One region of the Streptomyces sp. NPDC012935 genome, then DNA from elsewhere that is predicted to be linked to it. Evidence: riboswitches for the same ligand, from Rfam matches in the RefSeq annotation. Region 1 holds a riboswitch; the other holds the start of a gene.
What was found. Region 1 has a riboswitch for S-adenosylmethionine ahead of thrC (threonine synthase). Riboswitches for the same ligand answer to the same signal wherever they lie in the genome.
Positions count from the first base shown of each region.

Region 1 (6,571 bases):
AGCCGGTCCTGGTCAGGCAGGCTGCAGCAGGCGGTTGCCGTGGGGTGAGCTGGTCTGAGCGTTTGCGGTCGGCGGTCCGGTTCGCGTGGTCGTCACGCAGGCGATCTGAATCAGGCGATCGCTGTCAGGCACCGCTGCCCCAGGCGGACGCCGCGCAAGGGAGACCTGATCGAGGGGGCCGCCGTGTGGCAACCCTGGCGGCGGGCGCCGGCACGCGGTCCGGACCGGTGAACCTGGCCGCGCCGCTCAGTCGCCCCGCTCAGCCGCCCCCTCTTCCCCGTCCTCCAACGCCCTCAACTGCTCCAGGAACCACTGCGCCGGCGGCAGCGCCGTGCCCGCCGCCGCCAGCCGCTTGGAGCGTTCCGCCCGCTCCTCCGGCCCCATGGACAGCGCCTCGTGCAGGGCGTGCGCCGTGCCGATCACGTCGTAGGGGTTGACGGCGATCGCGTCGTCGCCCAGTTCCGCGAAGGCGCCCGCCTCGCGGGACAGGACGAGGACGCAGCCCTCGTCGGAGACGAGCGGTACCTCCTTGGCGACGAGGTTCATGCCGTCCCGGATGGGGTTGACGAGGGCCACGTCAGCCAGGCGGTACGCGGCCAGGGAGCGGGCGAAGTCGTCCTTGACGTGGAGGACGATCGGGGTCCAGGTCGAAGTGCCGTAAGCGGAGTTGATCTCGTCCGCGAGTCGCTGGACCTCTGCCGTGTAGTCCCGGTACACCGCCAGGTCCTGGCGAGAGGGGTAGGCGAAGGCCACGTGGACCACCCGCTCGCGCCACTCGGGGTGGTCGTCGAGCAGCTGCCGGTAGGCCAGCAGGCCGCGCACGATGTTCTTGGACAGCTCGGTCCGGTCGACGCGGACGACGGTCCGGCGGGCCGTCCCGTCCGGCGCGGTGCCGATCTCCGCCCGCAGCGCGGCCATCCGCTCCTCGACATCGGCCTCGTGGGAGCGAGCGCGCAGGAACTCCGCGTCGGCGCCCAGGCCGTGCACGCCGATCCACGTGGTCCGCAGCGGGGGACGCCCGGTCGCCGTGTGCTGGACGGACGCCGGGGCGCCGCTCGGCGACGACGGGACGATCCGCTCGCGGTCCACGGCCTCGGCGCACGCCATGAACGCCCGCGCCCACCGCCACGTGAGGAAGCCCAGCCGGTCGGCGCCCAGCATCCCCCGTACGAGCTGCGAGCGGATGTCGTCCGGAAGCATGGAGAAGTACTCCGGCGGCGCCCACGGCGTGTGCGAGAAGTGCCCGATCCTGATGTCAGGTCGCAGCTCCCGGAGCATCCCGGGGACCAGGCACAGGTGGTAGTCCTGCACCAGGACCGCCGCCCCCGGCGCGGCACGGTCGGCCAGCGCCTGCGCGAAGGCGCGGTTGTACGTCTCGTACGACTCCCACTGGCGCCGGAACTCCGCGTCGAAGACCGGCTCCAGCGGGGTCTGGTAGAGCATGTGGTGGACGAACCAGAGGACCGAGTTGGCGATGCCGTTGTACGCGTCCGCGTGCACGCCGGCCGGGACGTCCAGCATCAGCACGCCGTCCTCGCCGACGCCGCGCCGCACCGCCTCCCGGTCCCCGTCGGACAGCGCCGAGCACACCCACAGCGCGTCGGCGTCCGGCCCGATCGCCGACAGCCCGGAGACGAGTCCGCCACCGCCCCTCCTGGAGTGCAGCGAGCCGTCCTCGCGCACGTCGTACGAGACCGGGCCGCGATTCGACGCGACCAGCACCTTGGCAGCACCCTGCGTGGAAGCCATACGCCACAACCTAGCCCGGCCCGGAAACGCTCAAACGTACGGTTCCACTCAGTGGCCGGTCCGTATACGATCAGTGGCCCAGCCAGGCCTATGACCCGGTATCGGACGTTACGCGACCTTCCGTTTCGCGTACTCGGCGATCTCCACCATCGGCGGCCGCTCCTCCGTGTCCACGGAGTACGTACGCGGCTCGAACCCGTCCTCGCCCCGCTCGAACTGAGTCAACGCCGGCCGCACGAGATGGCCGCGCGCCAGCCGCAGCTGGGCCGTGCGGTAGATCGCGGCGGACATCCGCCCCAGGGCCTGTCCGTCCTGGTGGCGGTGCTTACGGACACCCACGTCCACCTGGGCCAGTGCGTCCAGGCCGACCAGATGCAGGGCGTCGACCAGCATGCCCAGTTCCACGCCGTACCCGACGGGGAACGGGAGCTGTTCCAGCAGGGAGCGGCGAGCGGCGTACTCGCCGCCGAGCGGCTGCACGAAACCGGCCAGCTGCGGCCAGTGCATGTTCAGCAGCGGGCGCGCCATCAGTTCGGTCACCCGGCCGCCCTGCCCGGCCGCCCCGCCGAGGGGACGGTCGTACATGCCCTTGACCAGGTCGATCCCGGGGTCGGTGAGCAGCGGGCCGACGATCCCGGAGACGAAGTCGGAGGAGAACTCCTTCAGGTCCGCGTCGATGAAGCAGACGATGTCCCCGGTCGTGACGAGCAGGGAGCGCCACAGGACCTCGCCCTTGCCGGGCACGGCCGGGATGCGCGGGAGTATCGCGTCCCGGTGCACGACGGTGGCGCCCGCAGCGGCGGCCACCTCGGAAGTGCGGTCCGTGGATCCGGAGTCGACGACGACGATCTCGTCGACCAGCGGAACCTGCTGCATGAGGTCGTGACGGATGACCGCGACGATGTCGCCGACCGTCTCCTCCTCGTTCAGCGCGGGCAGCACGACGGAGACCGACTGGCCCGAACGCTGTTTGGCGGCCAGTATGTGGTGGAGCGGGCGATCGGTCGCGGACCAGGAGCGGGTGCTCAACCAGCGCTCGACTTCTTCCAGCACAGTCGGCGACTCCTCACTGTCGTGATCACAGCAGGTAATCGTGTGATCCATCTCGCGGTTCGGACGACTATCTCAACTGTCCTGGCCTTCGGTTACAGTCTTGAACAACGCGGGTGACCATCGCATGTCCGAGGTCGCCCGTAGTTGACAACCGAATACAGCTCATCCAGAGGGGCAGAGGGAAACGGCCCGATGAAGCCCCGGCAACCCTCCAGCCGGTCTCGTGGCGATCACTGTCGATCGTCTCCGCGAGGCTCCCGGCTAGGGAAGGTGCCAAATCCGTCTCACGGCGAGATGCGTCGTGAGGAAGATGAGGAGAAAGGGCCTCGCCTCACATGGCTGTGCAGACTGTTGCAAGCACCACCGACTCCACCGTAGACCTCGGTCCCGCCGCGGCGCTGTCCTGCCGCGAGTGCGGTCACCGGGTACCCCTCGGACCGGTCTTCGCGTGCGAGGAGTGTTTCGGCCCGCTGGAGATCGCGTACGACTTCTCGGCCTACGACACCGAGGAGCTCCGCAAGCGGATCGAAGCGGGCCCCGCGAACATCTGGCGCTATGCGCCCCTGCTGCCCGTCCCGGCCGACGTGGCCACCAAGCCGAACATCAACCCAGGCTGGACCAAGCTCGTCAAGGCCGACAACCTTGCGGGCGCGCTCGGCGTCGACGCCGGGAAGCTGTTCGTCAAGGACGACTCCGGCAACCCGACGCACTCCTTCAAGGACCGCGTCGTCGCCCAGGCCATCGAGGCCGCGCGCGCCTTCGACTTCACCACCCTCTCCTGCTCCTCCACCGGCAACCTCGCCGGTGCGGTGGGTGCCGCCGCCGCCCGCGCCGGCTTCCGGTCCTGCGTGTTCATCCCGCACGACCTGGAGCAGGGCAAGGTCGTCATGGCCGCGGTCTACGGCGGCGAGCTCGTCGGCATCGAGGGCAACTACGACGACGTGAACCGTTTCTGCTCCGAGCTGATCGGCGACCCCGCCGGTGAGGGCTGGGGCTTCGTCAACGTCAACCTGCGGCCGTACTACGCCGAGGGCTCCAAGACCCTGGCGTACGAGATCTGCGAGCAGCTCGGCTGGCAGCTGCCGGACCAGCTGGTCGTGCCGATCGCCTCCGGTTCGCAGCTCACGAAGATCGACAAGGGTCTGCAGGAGCTGATCAAGCTCGGGCTCGTCGAGGACAAGCCGTACAAGATCTTCGGCGCGCAGGCCGAGGGGTGCTCGCCGGTGTCGACGGCGTTCAAGGCGGGCCACGACGTGGTCCGGCCGCAGAAGCCGAACACGATCGCCAAGTCGCTCGCCATCGGCAACCCGGCCGACGGGCCGTACGTGCTCGACATCGCGCGCCGTACCGGCGGGTTCGTGGAGGACGTGACGGACGAGCAGGTCGTCGACGCGATCAAGATCCTCGCCCGGACGGAGGGCATCTTCGCGGAGACCGCCGGCGGGGTGACCGTGGGTGTCACGAAGAAGCTGATCGAGAACGGTGTGCTGGACCCGAGCCTGACGACCGTTGTGCTCAACACCGGCGACGGGCTGAAGACGTTGGATGCGGTGGCCGGTACCGGGCTGACTGCGACGATTCGTCCCAACCTCGATTCGTTCCGCGAGGCGGGTCTCGCCTGAGACAGCCCCGCCCCTCGGGGCGCCGCCCCACCGAACCTGCACACTGACCGGAGGCCACACCGTATGAGCGTCAACGTCCGCATCCCCACCATCCTGCGCACCTACACGGGTGGCCAGGCCGAGGTCGCCGCCGAAGGTGCCAACCTCGGCGAGGTCATCGCCGACCTGGAGAAGAACCACACCGGGATCGCCGCCCGCGTTCTCGACGACCAGGGCAAGCTGCGTCGGTTCGTCAACGTGTACGTCAATGACGACGACGTGCGTTTTGAGCAGGGTCTGGAGACCGCGACTCCGGACGGTGCCGGCGTCTCCATCATTCCGGCCGTCGCCGGTGGCTGACAGGGTGACCGAATGACCGATCATTACCATCGGTAACACAGGTAACTAAGAGTTCATCGAATTGCCCCCTCCGTGAGAGAAGCGGAGGGGGCAATTCTGTGTGGTTGAGCGAGGTACAGTTGGGGAACGTGCCGCCGATCCACTGGTTGGCTGCCCTTGATTTCTGCCGCAAGCCCGACAAGAAGTAGCCAAAGTGTGCGGGTTTTTTGCGGCTTTTGTTCCCTATGCCGGGTCCGACTTGACCTGAAGTCAGGGGAATTGTCCCCACATTCCCGACCGGTCGTGCCCGGATTTCTCGTCCGATTGACCTGTTGCAGACGGCAGTTGGGCAGATACATTCAGCCGCGGTCGACGCGTTCCGGCGCACGCCCCCGACCGATGGGGGGTGAGGTCTGACCCGGATCCGCGAAGTGTGGATCTGTGCAAGGGCCAGTAATAGGGGAGTTAGGCATGGCTCAGGGCACCGTCAAGTGGTTCAACGCGGAGAAGGGGTACGGCTTCATCGCGGTCGACGGTGGTGCGGATGTTTTCGTCCACTACAGCGCGATCCAGATGGACGGTTACCGCACCCTGGAGGAAGGTCAGCGGGTCGATTTCGAGATCTCGCAGGGCCAGAAGGGGCCGCAGGCGGACATGGTTCGTCTGGCCACCGGCTGAAGCACGCGTCGACTAACAGCAGCGACGTTCTTCTTCGAAGGGCTCGCACCTCCCGGGGTGCGAGCCCTTCGCCATGTCCGGGGCCCGCGCGGGTCGTGTCCGGGGCTGCCCCGGCCCCGCCCCGACCCTGCCCACCCCCGTTCGCCCACCGCAGAGGATGCCGCCCGATACCCGAGAGCCGCTTGCACTCGCCTACCCCGAGTGCTAATCATTGCGTTAGCACTCTGAAGGTGAGAGTGACAAAGAAGGACCGGGTCGGTGAGGCCCGCAGGCCGGGTGGGGCAAGGAACCACGAGGCATGTGAGCCGTCCGTCGCGGGCGCGGGCGCGGTCCGAAGGAATCACCCCCAGTCCTGGAGGGACCACTTCACATGGCCAAGATCATCGCGTTCGACGAGGAGGCGCGGCGCGGCCTCGAGCGCGGCATGAACCAGCTCGCGGACGCCGTGAAGGTGACGCTCGGCCCCAAGGGCCGCAACGTCGTCCTCGAGAAGAAGTGGGGCGCCCCCACGATCACCAACGATGGTGTCTCCATCGCCAAGGAGATCGAGCTCGAGGACCCGTACGAGAAGATCGGCGCCGAGCTGGTCAAGGAAGTCGCCAAGAAGACGGACGACGTCGCCGGTGACGGTACGACCACCGCGACCGTTCTCGCCCAGGCCCTCGTCAAGGAAGGCCTTCGCAACGTAGCCGCCGGCGCCAACCCGATGGCCCTCAAGCGCGGTATCGAGCGTGCCGTCGAGGCCGTCTCCGCCGCCCTGCTCGAGCAGGCGAAGGATGTCGAGACCAAGGAGCAGATCGCCTCCACGGCCTCCATCTCCGCCGCCGACACCCAGATCGGCGAGCTCATCGCCGAGGCGATGGACAAGGTCGGCAAGGAAGGCGTCATCACCGTCGAGGAGTCCCAGACCTTCGGTCTGGAGCTGGAGCTCACCGAGGGTATGCGCTTCGACAAGGGCTACATCTCGGCGTACTTCGCCACCGACATGGAGCGGATGGAGGCGTCGCTCGACGACCCGTACATCCTGATCGCCAACTCCAAGATCGGCTCCGTCAAGGACCTGCTCCCGCTCCTGGAGAAGGTCATGCAGTCGGGCAAGCCGCTGCTGATCATCGCCGAGGACGTCGAGGGCGAGGCCCTGTCGACCCTGG
Region 1 covers NZ_JBIBBC010000030.1:47,809-54,379, forward strand. The annotation lists gene ACFY5C_RS39795 (trehalose-6-phosphate synthase) at 247-1,749, opposite strand; gene ACFY5C_RS39800 (glucosyl-3-phosphoglycerate synthase) at 1,858-2,802, opposite strand; SAM riboswitch class I at 2,962-3,119, shown strand; gene thrC (threonine synthase) at 3,138-4,424, shown strand; gene ACFY5C_RS39810 (MoaD/ThiS family protein) at 4,488-4,763, shown strand; gene ACFY5C_RS39815 (cold-shock protein) at 5,214-5,420, shown strand; partial or broken gene groL (chaperonin GroEL) at 5,791-6,571, shown strand, end outside.

Region 2 (14,137 bases), on a different contig from region 1:
CGACGCCCAGGAACGGGAGACCGGAGACGACGACCGGGGCGAGCCCGGGGACGACGGCTAGGGCCTGTCGTTCGGACAGGTCGGCTGCGAGGTACTGCGCCCTTCAGCCGACCCGAGCGGGGTCTGGTGCGCGCAGCTGCACGGCGGAGGAGGGCGGCGACGCGATGGGGGTCCCCCCTCGCGAGCAGCGCGCAGCCGGTTCGAGCATGGGGGAGTCGACAACCGACGACAACGCGGCAGACGCGCGTGCCAGACCCCGCGACGCCGGCATGATCCAAACGACAGGGCCCTGGCGGTGCCCTGTCGAGAACGTGAGGGAGGCGGCAGGTGACGACAGCGCGGCTGGGATCCTCACCTCCGGGGGCGCGTGGGCCGGCGAGCGGGTGCAAGACGGTCGTTGCACGGACGGGCCAGGCGCGGTCCCGGCCGGGTCGGGTCGTCGCTCCCGGCCCCGGTGCTCCGCGGTCGGCCCACCCCGCAGCCGCGGCGGACGATCTCCGACCCTGCCCCCCGTCGAGGGGGCCCCGCCGCGCGACCGCGGACCCAGCGGCGTCGAGACCCGCGACGCCGACCCGCCGCGCCCCTTCTTCCTCACGGCCAGGCGCCACTCCGTCGCCATGAGCCCGACGACACCCCCCGATCCCGTGCGCCGCCGGATCTCCGCGCGGGTCCGCATCCTGCTCTGGCTGCTGCTCGTCATGGCCGTCGGGCTGGTGTCCGTGGCGGCGACCACGCGGTCGATCCTGTTGCGGGACGTCGACCACCGGGTGAACGGGCTGCTCACGCAGGAGGCGGGCGAGTTCGCGAACTTCGAGGAGCGGGGCGTCGACCCGGAAACCGGGCGGCCGTTCACCGACCCGTCCCGGCTGCTGCGCGAGTTCCTGGTGCGCCAGTACGCCGATCCGGACGAGGAGCTGATCGGCCTGGTGGGCCGGGCGGGCCGGACCCCGGCGCAGTTCATCCAGCCGCGCGGCATCCTCGTCGCCGTGCCCCTGCACGAGGACGCCGACGCCCGCCGCCGCATCTTCGACTCGCCCGACGCCACCGGCACCGTGCACCGGGCGTCCGGCGAGATCCGCTGGGCCAAGGTCACGGTCGCCCGGGCCGGCGGCGAGGCGGAGGCGGCGTTCGTCGTCGCCTTCCACCCGGGGCGCGAACAGGCCGCCGTGAACGCGGAGTTCCGTATCCTGCTCGCCATCTCCGGGGTCGCCCTGCTCATGATGACCGGCATCGGCTGGGCCGTCTCCGGGCGGATCCTCAAGCCCGTGCGGCTGGTGCGCACCGCGGCGGCGCAGCTCACCGAGCAGGACCTGACCCGCCGTATCCCGGTGCACGGGCGCGACGACATCGCCGCGCTCGCGGAGACGTTCAACGCGATGCTCGACCGGCTGGAGCGCGCCTTCGCCGCCCAGCGCGAGTTCGTCGACGACGCGGGCCACGAGTTGCGCACGCCGATCACCATCGTGCGCGGTCATCTGGAGCTGATGGGCGACGACCCCGCCGAGCGCGAGGAGACGATACGCCTGGTCACCGACGAGCTGGACCGGATGAGCCGCATCGTCGAGGACCTGCTGCTGCTCGCCAAGGCCGAGCGCCCCGACTTCGTCACCCCCGAGCCCGTCCAGCTCGCCGAACTCACCGCCGACGTCTACGTCAAGGCCCGCACCCTCGGCGAACGGGACTGGCAGCTCGCCGAGGTGGCCGACGTCGAGGCCGAGCTGGACCCGCAGCGCATCACCCAGGCGATGGTCCAGCTCGCCCAGAACGCCGTGCAGCACACCGCGCCCGGGCAGACCGTCCGGATCGGCTCGCGCACGGACGGGCCCGGCGTCGAGCTGTACGTCGCCGACTCCGGCTGCGGTGTCCAGCCGCAGGACGGCGAGGTGATCTTCGAACGGTTCCGGCGCGGCACGTCCCGGCGCGGCGCCCGCGGCTCCGGAGCCGGGCTCGGACTGTCGATCGTCCGGGCGATCGCCGAGGCGCACGGCGGCCGGGTCCGGCTGCGCGACACCGACGGCGGCGGCGCCACCTTCGTACTGGCACTGGGAGAGGCACACACGTGAACCGCATTCTCATCGTCGAGGACGAGGAAAGGATCGCCTCCTTCGTCCAGAAGGGGCTGCGCTCCAACGGCTTCACCACGACCGTCGTCGGCGACGGCGACGCCGCCCACGAGTACGCGCTGACCGGCAGTTTCGATCTGGTGGTCCTGGACATCGGCCTGCCCGGCCGGGACGGCTTCACCGTGCTGCGCGAACTGCGCGAGGCCCGGGTGACGGTCCCGGTGATCGTGCTGACCGCGCGGGACTCCGTACGGGACACGGTGGCCGGTCTGGAGGGCGGCGCCGACGACTGGATGACCAAGCCGTTCCGCTTCGAGGAACTCCTCGCGCGGGTCCGGCTGCGGCTGCGTACTGCGGCCCGGGCTCCGGAGGTGACGGTGCTGCGGTCCGGCTCGCTGGCCCTCGACCTGCGCACCCGGCGGGCACGGGCCGGGGAGCGGACCGTGGACCTGACCGCCCGTGAGTTCGTGCTCCTGGAGCTGTTCCTGAGGCATCCGGGCCAGGTACTGTCCCGCGAGCAGATCCTGTCGCACGTGTGGGGCTACGACTTCGACCCCGGCTCCAACATCGTGGATGTGTACGTGCGGGCGCTGCGCAAGAAGGTCGGGGCCGAACGGTTCGAGACGGTGCGCGGCGTGGGGTACCGCCTGTCGGCCTGAAGTCCCCTTCGGCCCGCGTGAAGTCTCCTTCATGTACGGCTCATCGACGGCTCACGGCCCAGGTGAACCCTGGATGACGTGACCCTGAACCTCCGACTGGGCGTCGGCCTCTGCGTCGCGCTCTCCCTGTGCGCGCTGCTCGCCGTGCCCGGCAACTTCGCCGGCCTCGGCGCCGACGCCCGCCTCACCCTCGCCGTGTTCGCCCTGGCGACCTGCGCCTGGATCGCCACCCCGGTCGACGACACGTACATCGCGCTGGGCGCCGGACTCGCGCTCACGGTGACCGGGGTGATCAGCAGCGACACGCTCTTCGGCACCCTCGGCGACTCGACGGTGTGGCTGCTGATCTGCGCCTTCGTGCTGGCGGCCGCGGTGACCCGGACGGGGCTCGCGGGACGGGCGGCGGCGTTCCTGGTCGGCGGGGCGCGCACCGTACGGCAGCTCGTGCACCTGACCACGGCCGCCCTGGTCGTCACGGCGTTCGCGGTACCGGCCACGTCCGGCCGGGCCGCCCTCGCGCTGCCGGTGTTCCTGGCGCTCGCCAAGGCGCTGGCCGACCGGCGGCGGCTGGTCGTGATGCTGGCGCTGCTGTTCCCGACCGTGATCCTGCTGTCGGCGGTGGCGACGCTGATCGGCGCGGGCGCCCACCTCATCACCGTCTCGGTGCTTTGGCAGGCCACCGGTGAACGGATCGGCTTCACCGAGTGGCTGCTGCTCGGCCTGCCGCTGGCCGTGGCGTCGTCCCACCTGGCCGCCGAGGCCGTACTCCTGACGACGACTCGACGCGCGGACCGTAAGGGCGCCGTGCGCATCACCGCCGAGCAGATCCAGGAGCACAGCGACCATCCGGTCACCGGCCCCTGGTCGCAGGCCGAGAAGCGGTGCGCGCTGCTGCTGGGCACGGTCGTGGTGCTGTGGTGCAGCGAGCCGCTGCACCGGGTGCCGCCGGCGGTCGTCGCGCTGATCGGCGCGGTGGTGGCGGCCTCGCCGGCCCTCGGCACCGTGCACCTGAAGGACGCGCTGAAGACGGTCCCCTGGTCATTGCTGCTGTTCATGGCCGCGACGATGGCGATGGGCGTCGCGCTCGCCGACTCCGGGGCTGCGAGATGGCTGGTGGCCGAACTCCCCACGGACGTCAGCCCGCTGCTGTTCCTGGCCGTGGTGATCGCGATCAGCACGGCGGCCCACCTGGTCCTCCAGTCCCGCTCGGCCCGCTCCTCGGTCCTGGTCCCCCTGGTGGTCGCGGCGGCGGTGGGGGCCGGGGTGAATCCGGTCGCAGCGGCGCTCGCGTCCACCGCCGCGGCCGGGTTCTGTCACACGCTCCCGGCTTCCGCGAAACCGGTCGCGCTCTTCTCCGACCTCCCCGGGACGCCCACCTACACCCCGCGCGACCTGCTGCGCCTGTCCGCCGTCCTGGCGCCGCTGACCGCCGGGCTCGTCCTGCTGTTCGCCGTCGCGGTGTGGCCGCTGTTGGGCGTTCCGCTGTGAGTGCCGCGCCATGTCGACGGGAGGCTGCTGCGCCGTCGTGGCTGGTCGCGCCCACGCGGCGGAGCCGCATATGTCACAGCCCCGCGCCCCTGAGGGCATTTCCGCTCGGGGCGTTGCAGCCTCGACGACCTGTTGAGGAGATCTGATGCTGACCCGAGTCGTAGTGGCCCCCAGTGGCTTCAAGGAGTCCCTGTCCGCCCAGGCCGCCGCCGACGCCATCGCGGACGGCGTCCGACGGGCCCTGCCGGACGTCGTGATCGACCTGATCCCGCTGGTGGACGGCGGTGAGGGCACCGCCACCGCGCTGGCCGCCGCGACCGGCGGACGGCTCGTCGCCCTGCCTGCCACGGGCCCCGTCGGCGAACCGCTCGGCACGCACTTCGCTCTGCTCGGTTCCCGGGACACGGCGGTCGTCGAGATGGCCGCGGTGGCCGGGCTGTCCCTCGTCCCGCGCACCCTGCGCGACCCGGGCGCCACGACCACCTACGGCGTCGGCGAGCTGATCCGCGCCGCGCTCGACACCGGCGTACGGCGCATCCTGGTCGGCTGCGGCGACTCGGGTACCTCCGACGGGGGCGCCGGCGCGCTCCAGGCACTCGGCGCCCGGCTGCTGGACGCCGACGGCTTCGAACTCCCGCATGGAGGCGGTGAGTTGACACGGCTCGCCCGGATCGACCCGTCCGGCCTGGACCCGCGCCTGCGGGACGTCGAGCTACTGGTCGCCTGCAACCCGTACAACGTGCTGTGCGGCGAGCGCGGCGTGGCCCGCGTCTTCGGCCCGCAGAAGGGGGCGACACCCGCACAGGTCGAGCATCTGTCGGCCGGCCTGGAGAACTGGGCGGACGTCCTCACACGCGACCTGGGGGCGGGGGGCACCGACCTGCGTCACGGCCCCGGCACCGGCGCGTCCGGCGGCCTGGGCGCGGGCCTGGCCGCCCTCGGCGCCAGGCTGCTCCCCCGCTTCGACGTGCTCCTCGACCACCTCGACCTCGACGCCCGCCTCGCCCGCGCCGACCTGGTCGTCACCGCGGAGGGCGCCCTGGACCACCAGACGCCCCGCGGCAAGGTCCCGGCCGAGGTGGCCCGCCGGGCCAAGCTGTACGGCCGTCCGGTGCTCGCACTGGCGGGCACGCTCGGCGAGGGTGCGCACGACGTGCCGGGTGTGGACGCGTTCAGCGGCATCCTGCCGGCCCCGATGGCGCTGGCGGAGGCCCTGGTGCGGGCCTCCGAGCTCCTCACGGACGCCACCGAACGGGCCCTGCGGATGATCCTGCTGGGCGCCCGGCTACCGGCTCACGCGGAGGTGTCCGGCACGCAACGCCCGTCCTCCGTGCGGTAGTTCCACCGGGCGCCGTCCGTCACGAGCTCCCGCACGGCGTTCACGAACCTCTCGACGTGCTCGTCCGGCGTACCGGCCCCGAAGCTCACCCGGATCGCGTTCAGGGACTTCTCGCCGGGCGCCGCCTCCGGGGCCCCGCACTCGCCCTGCGTCTGCGGGTCGCTGCCCAGCAGGGTGCGGACCAGAGGGTGGGCGCAGAACAGCCCGTCCCGCACCCCGATGCCGTACTCGGCGGAGAGCGCGGCGGCGAAGTGGGAGCTGTTCCAGCCCTCGACGACGAAGGAGATGACGCCGACGCGCGGGGCGTCGTCACCGAAGAGGGAGAGGATCCGGACCTCGGGGACCTCCGCGAGGCCCGCGCGGACCTTCTCGATCAGGTACTGCTCACGGGCGACGAGTGTGTCGAAGCCGGCCTCGGTCAGCGCCTTGCAGGCGGAGGCGATGGAGTAGGCGCCGATGACGTTCGGGGAGCCGGCCTCGTGGCGGGCGGCGCTCTCGTGCCACTCCACGTCGACGCCCCCGTCCCCACGCCGCGACACCTTCCGCGAGGCACCGCCCCCCGCGAGGTACGGCTCCGCCTCGCGCAGCCAGTCGGAACGGCCGGCCAGGACGCCCGAGCCGAAGGGGGCGTACAGCTTGTGGCCGGAGAAGGCGACCCAGTCGACGTCCAGGTCGCGGACGCTCACCGGGTGGTGCGGGGCCAGCTGGGCGGCGTCGAGCACGATGCGGGCGCCGTGCGCGTGGGCGGCGGCCGCGAGCTCCCGCACGGGCCACAGCTCACCCGTGACGTTCGAGGCGCCGGTGACGCAGACCAGGGCCGGGCCGTACGGGTCGCGGTCGGCGAGGGCGCGCTCCAGGGTCTCGACGGCCTGGCGGGGGGTACGGGGCGCGTTGAGGTAGGTGACGCGGGCGTCGCGCCACGGCAGCAGGGAGGCGTGGTGCTCGGTCTCGAAGACGAAGACCTGGCAGTCGGCCGGCAGCGCGGCGGCGAGGAGGTTCAGCGAGTCGGTGGTGGACCGGGTGAAGATCAGCTGGTCGTCGGGGCGGCAGTCGAGGAACTCGGTGACCGTCCTGCGGGCGTTCTCGAACAGGTCGGTGGAGAGCTGGGAGAGGTAGCCGGCTCCGCGGTGGACGCTGCCGTAGTACGGCGCGTAGGCGGCGACGTCGTCCCAGACACGCTGGAGGGCTGGGGCGCTGGCGGCGTAGTCGAGCGCGGCGTAGGTGACCTCGCCGCCGGTGACGAGCGGGACGGTGACATCACGACCCAGAACGGGCAGAGAGGCACAAACGGACTGGTCGGCGGCAGCGGTGGAGACAGACATGGCGAACTCCCGTGAGGGGCATGCCGGCTGAGGGGCATGCGAGAAGAGAAAAGGGTTTGCGGAGGCGGGGCTCTGCGGCCCTATCGCATTCGCTTGCTCACGGAAGACTCCCTCGAACGACCAGGACCCCTGGTTTCGAGAGGGGCCCGCGCTTGCCGCAGACCTCGCTGCCTACGGCCTGGTCTTCACCCGGGGCACCCCGCCACGGACGGAGGGTTGCCGGACAGTCGGCCGGGGCCTCATGACTGTCACTCATGACCTGGTCCAATATCCTGCCACACGATCTTCAGCTCGCAAGGCGCAGTCCAGGATCCGGACTGCGCCCCGCGTCACATCGTGGGGAACTCAGGTGTTGCTGGCCGCCACCCAGAGGTCCAGCGTCCGCTTGGCCGCCCCCGAGTCGATCGACTGGGCCGCCCTCGCCATCCCGAGCTGGATCTGCTCGGTGAGCGGAGCGTCCGTCTGCTCCAACGCCACGAGCGCCGCCGCCGAGTTGAGCAGTACTGCGTCGCGCACCGGACCCGGCTCGCCGTCCAGGAGCCGCCGGGCGACCTCCGCGTTGTACGAGGCGTCCGCGCCCCGCAGCGCCTCCACGGGCACCAGCTCGAGGCCGACGTCACGGGGGTCGAAGGCCTCCTCGGTCACCTTGCCGTCGCGCACCACCCATACCCGCGAGGTGGCGGTCGTCGTCAGCTCGTCGAGGCCGTCGTCGCCCCGGAACACCAGCGCGGACGAGCCGCGCTCGGCCAGGACTCCGGCGATCAGCCCCGCCATCCGGGTGTCGAAGCAGCCGACGGCCGAGGCGGTGACCCGGGCGGGGTTGGTGAGCGGGCCGAGGAGGTTGAACGAGGTCGGAACCCCGAGGTCCCGTCGTACGCCACCGACGAACCGCATCGAGGGGTGGAACTTGGCCGCGAAGCAGAAGGTGATCCCGGCCTCGTCCACCACCCGGGCCACGCCCTCGGGTGAGAGGTCCAGGTTGATGCCGAGCTTCTCCAGCACGTCGGACGAGCCGCTCGCCGAGGACGACGCCCGGTTGCCGTGCTTGACGACCTTCGCGCCGGCGCCGGCGATCACGATGGCGGACATCGTCGAGATGTTCACCGTCTTGGCCCGGTCCCCGCCCGTGCCGACGATGTCGACGGCCGGTCCGGGGATGTCCAGCGGCTGCGCGTGGGCGTACATCGCCTCGACGAGACCGTTGATCTCCTCGACGGTCTCGCCCTTGGCTCTCAGGGCCACCATGAAGCCGGCGATCTGGGCGTCCGAGGCCTCGCCGCTCATGAAGCGGTCCATCGCCCATGCCGTGTCCGCGGCGCTCAGGTCCTGTCCGCCGAGCAGGGCGCTCAGTACCTCGGGCCAGGAACGGCCCGCCGCGGTGTCGCCTCCAGCGGGGGTCACAGCGCTCATAAGCCGCTCCTGGGTCAGTTGTGGTGTCCCGCACTGCGGGACATGAGTCTCAACGGGTCCACCCTATCCAGCCCGCAGGCACGAAGAAGGGCCGCGTCCGAACCCCGGACGGGCCCCGTACACGGCCGAGGGCCCCGTCCGGACAACCGGACGGGGCCCTCAACCGTGGCGTAGCTGGCGCAGCGTCAGTGGTGGCCGTGGCCGCTGGTGATCTCCTTGTACTCCTCGACGGTCGGCTTGGGGATCTGGCCGTCCTCGCCGAAGTACGACTTGCTGAGCTTGGCGCGCAGCTTCTCGGAGCCCTTCACCTTGCGCTCGACGCCGTTCTCGTCGACCGTCGGGCCGATCTCGAGCGGCTTGTACTGCTCGTGCGCGGTCAGGGTGTGCAGCGCGTCCTGGCTGAGCGGCTCGTGCACCTCGATGAACTCACCGTGCGGCAGGCGCTTGATGATGCCCGACTCGCGGCCGTGCAGCACCTTGTCCTTGTCCCGGCGCTGCAGGCCGAGGCAGATCCGCTTGGTGATGATGAACGCGAGGACCGGTCCGACGAAGAAGCCGATCCGGACGAACCAGGTGACCGCGTTGATCGACAGGTGGAAGTGGGTGGCCCACAGGTCGTTGCCACCGCCGACCAGGCCGATCATGTACACCGTGACCCAGGCGACACCGAAGGCGGTACGCGTCGGGGCGTTGCGCGGACGGTCCAGGATGTGGTGCTCGCGCTTGTCGCCGGTGACCCAGGACTCGATGAACGGGTAGAGCGCGATCGCCATCAGCACCAGGCCGAAGAGCACCAGCGGGATGAACACACCCAGGACGAGCGTGTGACCCCAGAAGTTGACCTCCCAGCCCGGCATGTACCGGACCAGACCCTCGGCGAAGCCCATGTACCAGTCGGGCTGGGCGCCGGTGGACACCATGTCCGGACGGTAGGGACCCATGGCCCAGATCGGGTTGATCTGCGCAACCGCCGAGATGACCGCGATGACACCGAAGACCAGGAAGAAGAAGCCTCCGGCCTTGGCCATGTAGACCGGCAGCAGCGGCATGCCGACGACGTTCTTGTTGCTCTTTCCGGGGCCCGCGAACTGCGTGTGCTTGTGGTAGAAGACCAGGATCAGATGGCCGACCACCAGGCCGAGCATGATGCCCGGCAGCAGCAGGATGTGGATCGAGTAGAACCGGGCCACGAAGTCGACGCCCGGGAACTCGCCGCCGAAGAGGAAGAACGAGATGTACGTGCCGACGATCGGCATGGACAGGATCGCGCCCTCGGTGAAGCGCACACCGGTGCCGGAGAGCAGGTCGTCGGGGAGCGAGTAGCCGGTGAAACCGGTGAACATGCCCAGGACGAACAGCAGGAAGCCGAACAGCCAGTTGATCTCACGCGGCTTGCGGTACGCGCCCGTGAAGAACACGCGCATCATGTGCACGAACATGCCGGCCAGGAAGATCAGCGCGGCCCAGTGGTGGATCTGCCGGATGAGCAGACCACCGCGCACGTCGAAGGAGATGTGCAGCGTCGAGCTGAACGCCTCCGACATGAGCTGTCCCTGCAGCGGGACGTAACTGCCGTGGTACTCCACCTCGTTCATCGACGGGTGGAAGAACAGCGTCAGATACACACCCGTGAGGATGATGATGATGAAGCTGTAGAGGCAGACCTCACCCAACATGAACGACCAGTGGTCGGGGAAGATCTTGCGCATGTTGGCCTTGGCGAGGGAGTAGATCCCCAGCCGGCCGTCGGCCCAGTCGGCGACGCGCTCGCCGGCCGGTGCCTTCCCGCGCGAGCGGGACTCGGTGGTCTCTGTCGTGCTCATCCGCGCTCCCAGAATGCAGGACCGACGGGCTCTTCGAAGTCGCCGAGCGCCTCGAGGTAGCCCTCGTCGTTCACGCCGATGCGCAGCTGCGGCAGGGCGTGCCCGGCCGGGCCGAAGATCACTCGGGCACCGTCGGCGAGGTCGAAGGTGGACTGGTGGCAGGGGCAGAGCACGTGGTGCGTCTGCTGCTCGTACAGGGAGATCGGGCAACCGACGTGGGTGCAGATCTTCGAGTACGCGACGATGCCCTCGTGCGACCACTCGAGCTCGCGCTTGTCCTTGATGTCGGCGGGCTGGATCCGCACGATCATCAGGGCGGCCTTGGCGATCTCGTTCTGGAAGTCGTGGTCGTGCTCCTCGAGGCCCTCCGGCTTGGCGAAGGTGAGGGAGCCGACCGCGACGTCCGAGGGACGCAGCGGCTCGTTGGTGTTCATGTTGACGAGCAGCTTGCCCTTGGACCACAGCGTGTGGCGCAGTTTGGTCCCGGGCAGCGGGCCGAGGTCACGCAGCAGCACGACGCCGGAGAGCGGGAACAGGGCCAGCGCTCCGAACATCGTGTTGCGGATCAGCTTGCGGCGACCCAGCGCGGACTCCTTGGCGCCCTGCTTGAAGTCGGCCATGACCTTGGCCTTGACCTCGGGCTCCGCAGCGATCGGGTGCCGTTCGTCGGCGACCTCGACGTCGGACATCAGGGTGCGGGCCCAGTGGACCGCGCCCGCGCCGATGCAGAACAGCGCCGCGCCGAGGGTCAGACCCAGCGCGAAGTTCAGCGCGTTGAGGTGACCGATCGGGAAGACGAAGATCGACTTGTCGTGCGGGATCGCGACGTACGAGGCGATGAAGCCGACGGTGGCCAGCATCGACACCGTGAACAGCATGGCCACCGTGCGCTCGGACCGCCGGGCGGCCCGCTCGTCGACGTCCTGGATCCGGTGCTCGTGGGGCGGCAGGCCGGGGTCGGCGAAGGGGTTCTTCTCGTCCGCTACCGCGACGTGGGCGTCCTGCTCAGCGGGCAGGTTCTCTTCTGGAATGTCTTGGCTACTCATGACTTCTTGGCCTTTGCGGTCCGAGCGGCGACCCAGACGGCGACCGCGATCAGTGCACCGAGCCCGAAGATCCAGGCGAAGAGGCCTTCACTGACCGGCCCGAGGCCGCCCAGCTCCAGACCACCCGGGTTGACCGTCTCGTCGCTGTTGACCGCGTGCAGGTACGCGATGATGTCCTTCTTGTTCTGCTCCGACAGCGTGGTGTCGGGGAACGACGGCATGTTCTGCGGGCCGGTCTGCATGGCCTCGTAGATGTGCTTCGGGTCGACGCCCTCGAGGCTCGGTGCGAACTTGCCCTTCGTCAGTGCGCCGCCCTTGCCGGTGAAATTGTGGCACTGGGCGCAGTTGTTGCGGAAGAGCTCGCCGCCCTTGCCGATGTCCGCGCCCTCGGAGCTGTACTGCTCCTCGGTCGGGACGTTCGGACCGGCGCCCAGCGAGGCGATGTACGCCGCGAGCTGGTCGATCTCGGCCTGCGAGTAGATGTTCTTCTTCGCCGGGACCTGGGCGGCCTGGGAGGTGGCGGCCGGCATACGGCCCGTCGAGACCTGGAAGTCGACGGCAGCGGCGCCGACGCCCACCAGGCTCGGACCGTCGGAGGTGCCCTGACCGCCGGTTCCGTGGCAGCTGGCGCAGCCGACGGCGTAGAGCTTCTTGCCCTCCTCGATGGTGAGGGACTGAGCGGTTTCCTCGGCCTGTGCCTTGCCCGCGGGCGCGAACACGGCGTACACCCCTCCCGTGCACGCCAGCGCGAGGAGTAGGACGACGACCGCCGCCAGCGGATGGCGTCGTCGTGCGGAGAGCTTTTTCACGGATTACCCCGGTGTCAGGATCTTCTGCGTCGATGCTTCTGTCAGGTGCGTTTGTGAAACGCGCGCGGGATCGGGCCCGGCTACTTGATCATGTAGATCGTGGCGAAAAGGCCGATCCAGACGACATCGACGAAGTGCCAGTAGTAGGACACGACGATCGCGGCGGTCGCCTGCTCGTGCGTGAACCTCTTGGCCGCGTAAGTGCGGCCGAGGACCAGCAGGAAGGCGATCAGACCGCCCGTCACGTGCAGGCCGTGGAAGCCGGTGGTCAGGTAGAAGACCGAGCCGTACGGGTCGGACGAGAGCGAGAGGCCCTCGTGCTTGACCAGCTCGGTGTACTCGTACACCTGACCGCCGATGAAGATCGCACCCATGATGAAGGTGACGATGAACCAGCCCCGGAGCTTCTTCACGTCACCGCGCTCGGCAGCGAAGACGCCGAGCTGGCAGGTGAGGGAGGAAAGCACCAGGATCGTGGTGTTCGTCGCCGAGAACGGGAAGTTCAGGGCGTCGGCCTTCTCATGCCAGAAGTCCGGACCGGTCACCGATCGCAGGGTGAAGTACATCGCGAAGAGGGCCGCGAAGAACATCAGCTCGGAACTCAACCAGATGATGGTTCCGACGCTGGTGAGGTTCGGTCGGTTGACCGACGGGTGCGCGTGACCCTTGTCTACTGTCGTTGCTGTCGCCACGACCGACATTATGTCGGTCGCTTATCCCGCCCTCACTCCGGGGGGTGCCGTTCGGAGTGTCTTCGCTGTCCGTACCGGTGTTGACGTGGTGTTCAAGGGAGTAGCATCCGGCCCAACGGGCCTGTCCTTACGACGCTGACGTCACGGAGGAACAATGCAGCCGACCGCCACGGTGCTGGTCTACAGCGACGACTCCAACACCCGCGAGCAGGTGAGGCTGGCCACCGGGCGCCGGCCCGCACCGGACGTGCCTGTGGTGCAGTTCGTGGAGTGCGCGACGCCGGAGGCGGTGGTGCGTGAGCTGGACAAGGGGGGCATCGACGTCTGTGTGCTGGACGGTGAGGCCGTGCCCATGGGGGGCATGGGGGTCTGCCGGCAGATCAAGGACGAGGTGTTCAACTGCCCGCCGGTGCTGCTGCTGATCGGCCGGCCGCAGGACGCCTGGCTCGCCACGTGGAGTCGGGCCGAGGCGGCTGTGACGTTGCCCGTGGAGCCGGTGGAGTTCGCGGGGGCCCTGGCTTCCCTGTTGCGCACGCAGAGGCTTGCGAGCGCGTAAGGGGCGCTGCCGGGCGCCACGGGGCCCGGGGTGCGGGTTTCGTGTGCGGCTGCTCCGCTGTGGCTTGTCGCGCCCTGGCGGCGGAGTCGCATATCGATACAGGCCCGCGCCCCTCGAGGTCGGCGCCGCCGCGCCTTCGGTCTAGATGCTCTGGGGCCTCAGCCTTGCCCGTTCCGAGGGGCTTGGACCCTCAGGGGTGCCGCCCACCAGCGCGCTGCCGTTGCGCCAGTTCTTCCACTCCAGGTTCCAGTCGCCGAAGCCGTTGCCGAACGGTTCCATGGTGTTGCCGTAGGAGTTGATGACCTTGACGATGTCGCCCTCGCGGACGTTGTCGAAGAACCACTCGGCGTTGGCGGTGCTCATTCCGGTGCAGCCGTGGCTGACGTTGGCGTAGCCCTGGGAGCCGACGGACCAGGGGGCGGCGTGCACGTATTCGCCGCTCCAGGTCACACGGGTGGCGTAGTAGACCGGTAGGTCGTAGGACTCCGCGGAGCCTTCGGCTATGCCGATGCTGGTGCCGCGCATGCGTACGAAGTACTCCTTGCCCAGTACGACCTTGACGCCGTTGCGGGTCTCGAAGCCGGGCTTGCCCGTCGTGACCGGTATGGACCTGACCTCCTCGCCGTTGCGGTAGAGCGTCAGCTGGTGGGTCGCGGCGTCCGTGACGGCTATGACCTGGTCGCCCGTGGTGAAACGCAGCGGCTTGGCCTTGCCGCCCCAGAGGCGGTCGCTGACCTTGATGCCCTCCAGGTTGCTGCGGGCCTGGATGGTGGCGTTCGCGGGCCAGAACTCCTTGGGGCGGTAGTGGAGTTTCTTGTCGTCCACCCAGTGCCAGTTGCCCTCGACGGAGGGCGCCGAGTCGACCTTGAGGGCCCGCTCGACTATCGCCCGCTGGTTCCGGTCCTTGACGGGCTGGCTCAGTTCGGCCGT
Region 2 covers NZ_JBIBBC010000005.1:468,149-482,285, forward strand. The annotation lists gene ACFY5C_RS16330 (small secreted hydrophilic protein) at 1-61, shown strand, start outside; gene ACFY5C_RS16335 (ATP-binding protein) at 618-2,063, shown strand; gene ACFY5C_RS16340 (response regulator transcription factor) at 2,060-2,722, shown strand; gene ACFY5C_RS16345 (SLC13 family permease) at 2,807-4,210, shown strand; gene ACFY5C_RS16350 (glycerate kinase) at 4,356-5,549, shown strand; gene ACFY5C_RS16355 (aminotransferase class V-fold PLP-dependent enzyme) at 5,504-6,871, opposite strand; SAM riboswitch class IV at 7,015-7,131, opposite strand; gene trpD (anthranilate phosphoribosyltransferase) at 7,217-8,281, opposite strand; gene ACFY5C_RS16365 (cytochrome bc complex cytochrome b subunit) at 8,467-10,104, opposite strand; gene ACFY5C_RS16370 (Rieske 2Fe-2S domain-containing protein) at 10,101-11,150, opposite strand; gene ACFY5C_RS16375 (c-type cytochrome) at 11,147-11,959, opposite strand; gene ACFY5C_RS16380 (heme-copper oxidase subunit III) at 12,040-12,660, opposite strand; gene ACFY5C_RS16385 (hypothetical protein) at 12,806-13,207, shown strand; gene ACFY5C_RS16390 (Ig-like domain-containing protein) at 13,349-14,137, opposite strand, start outside.
Region 2: linked by a shared signal. The riboswitch ahead of ACFY5C_RS16355 (aminotransferase class V-fold PLP-dependent enzyme) and the one ahead of thrC (threonine synthase) in region 1 are both predicted to bind S-adenosylmethionine.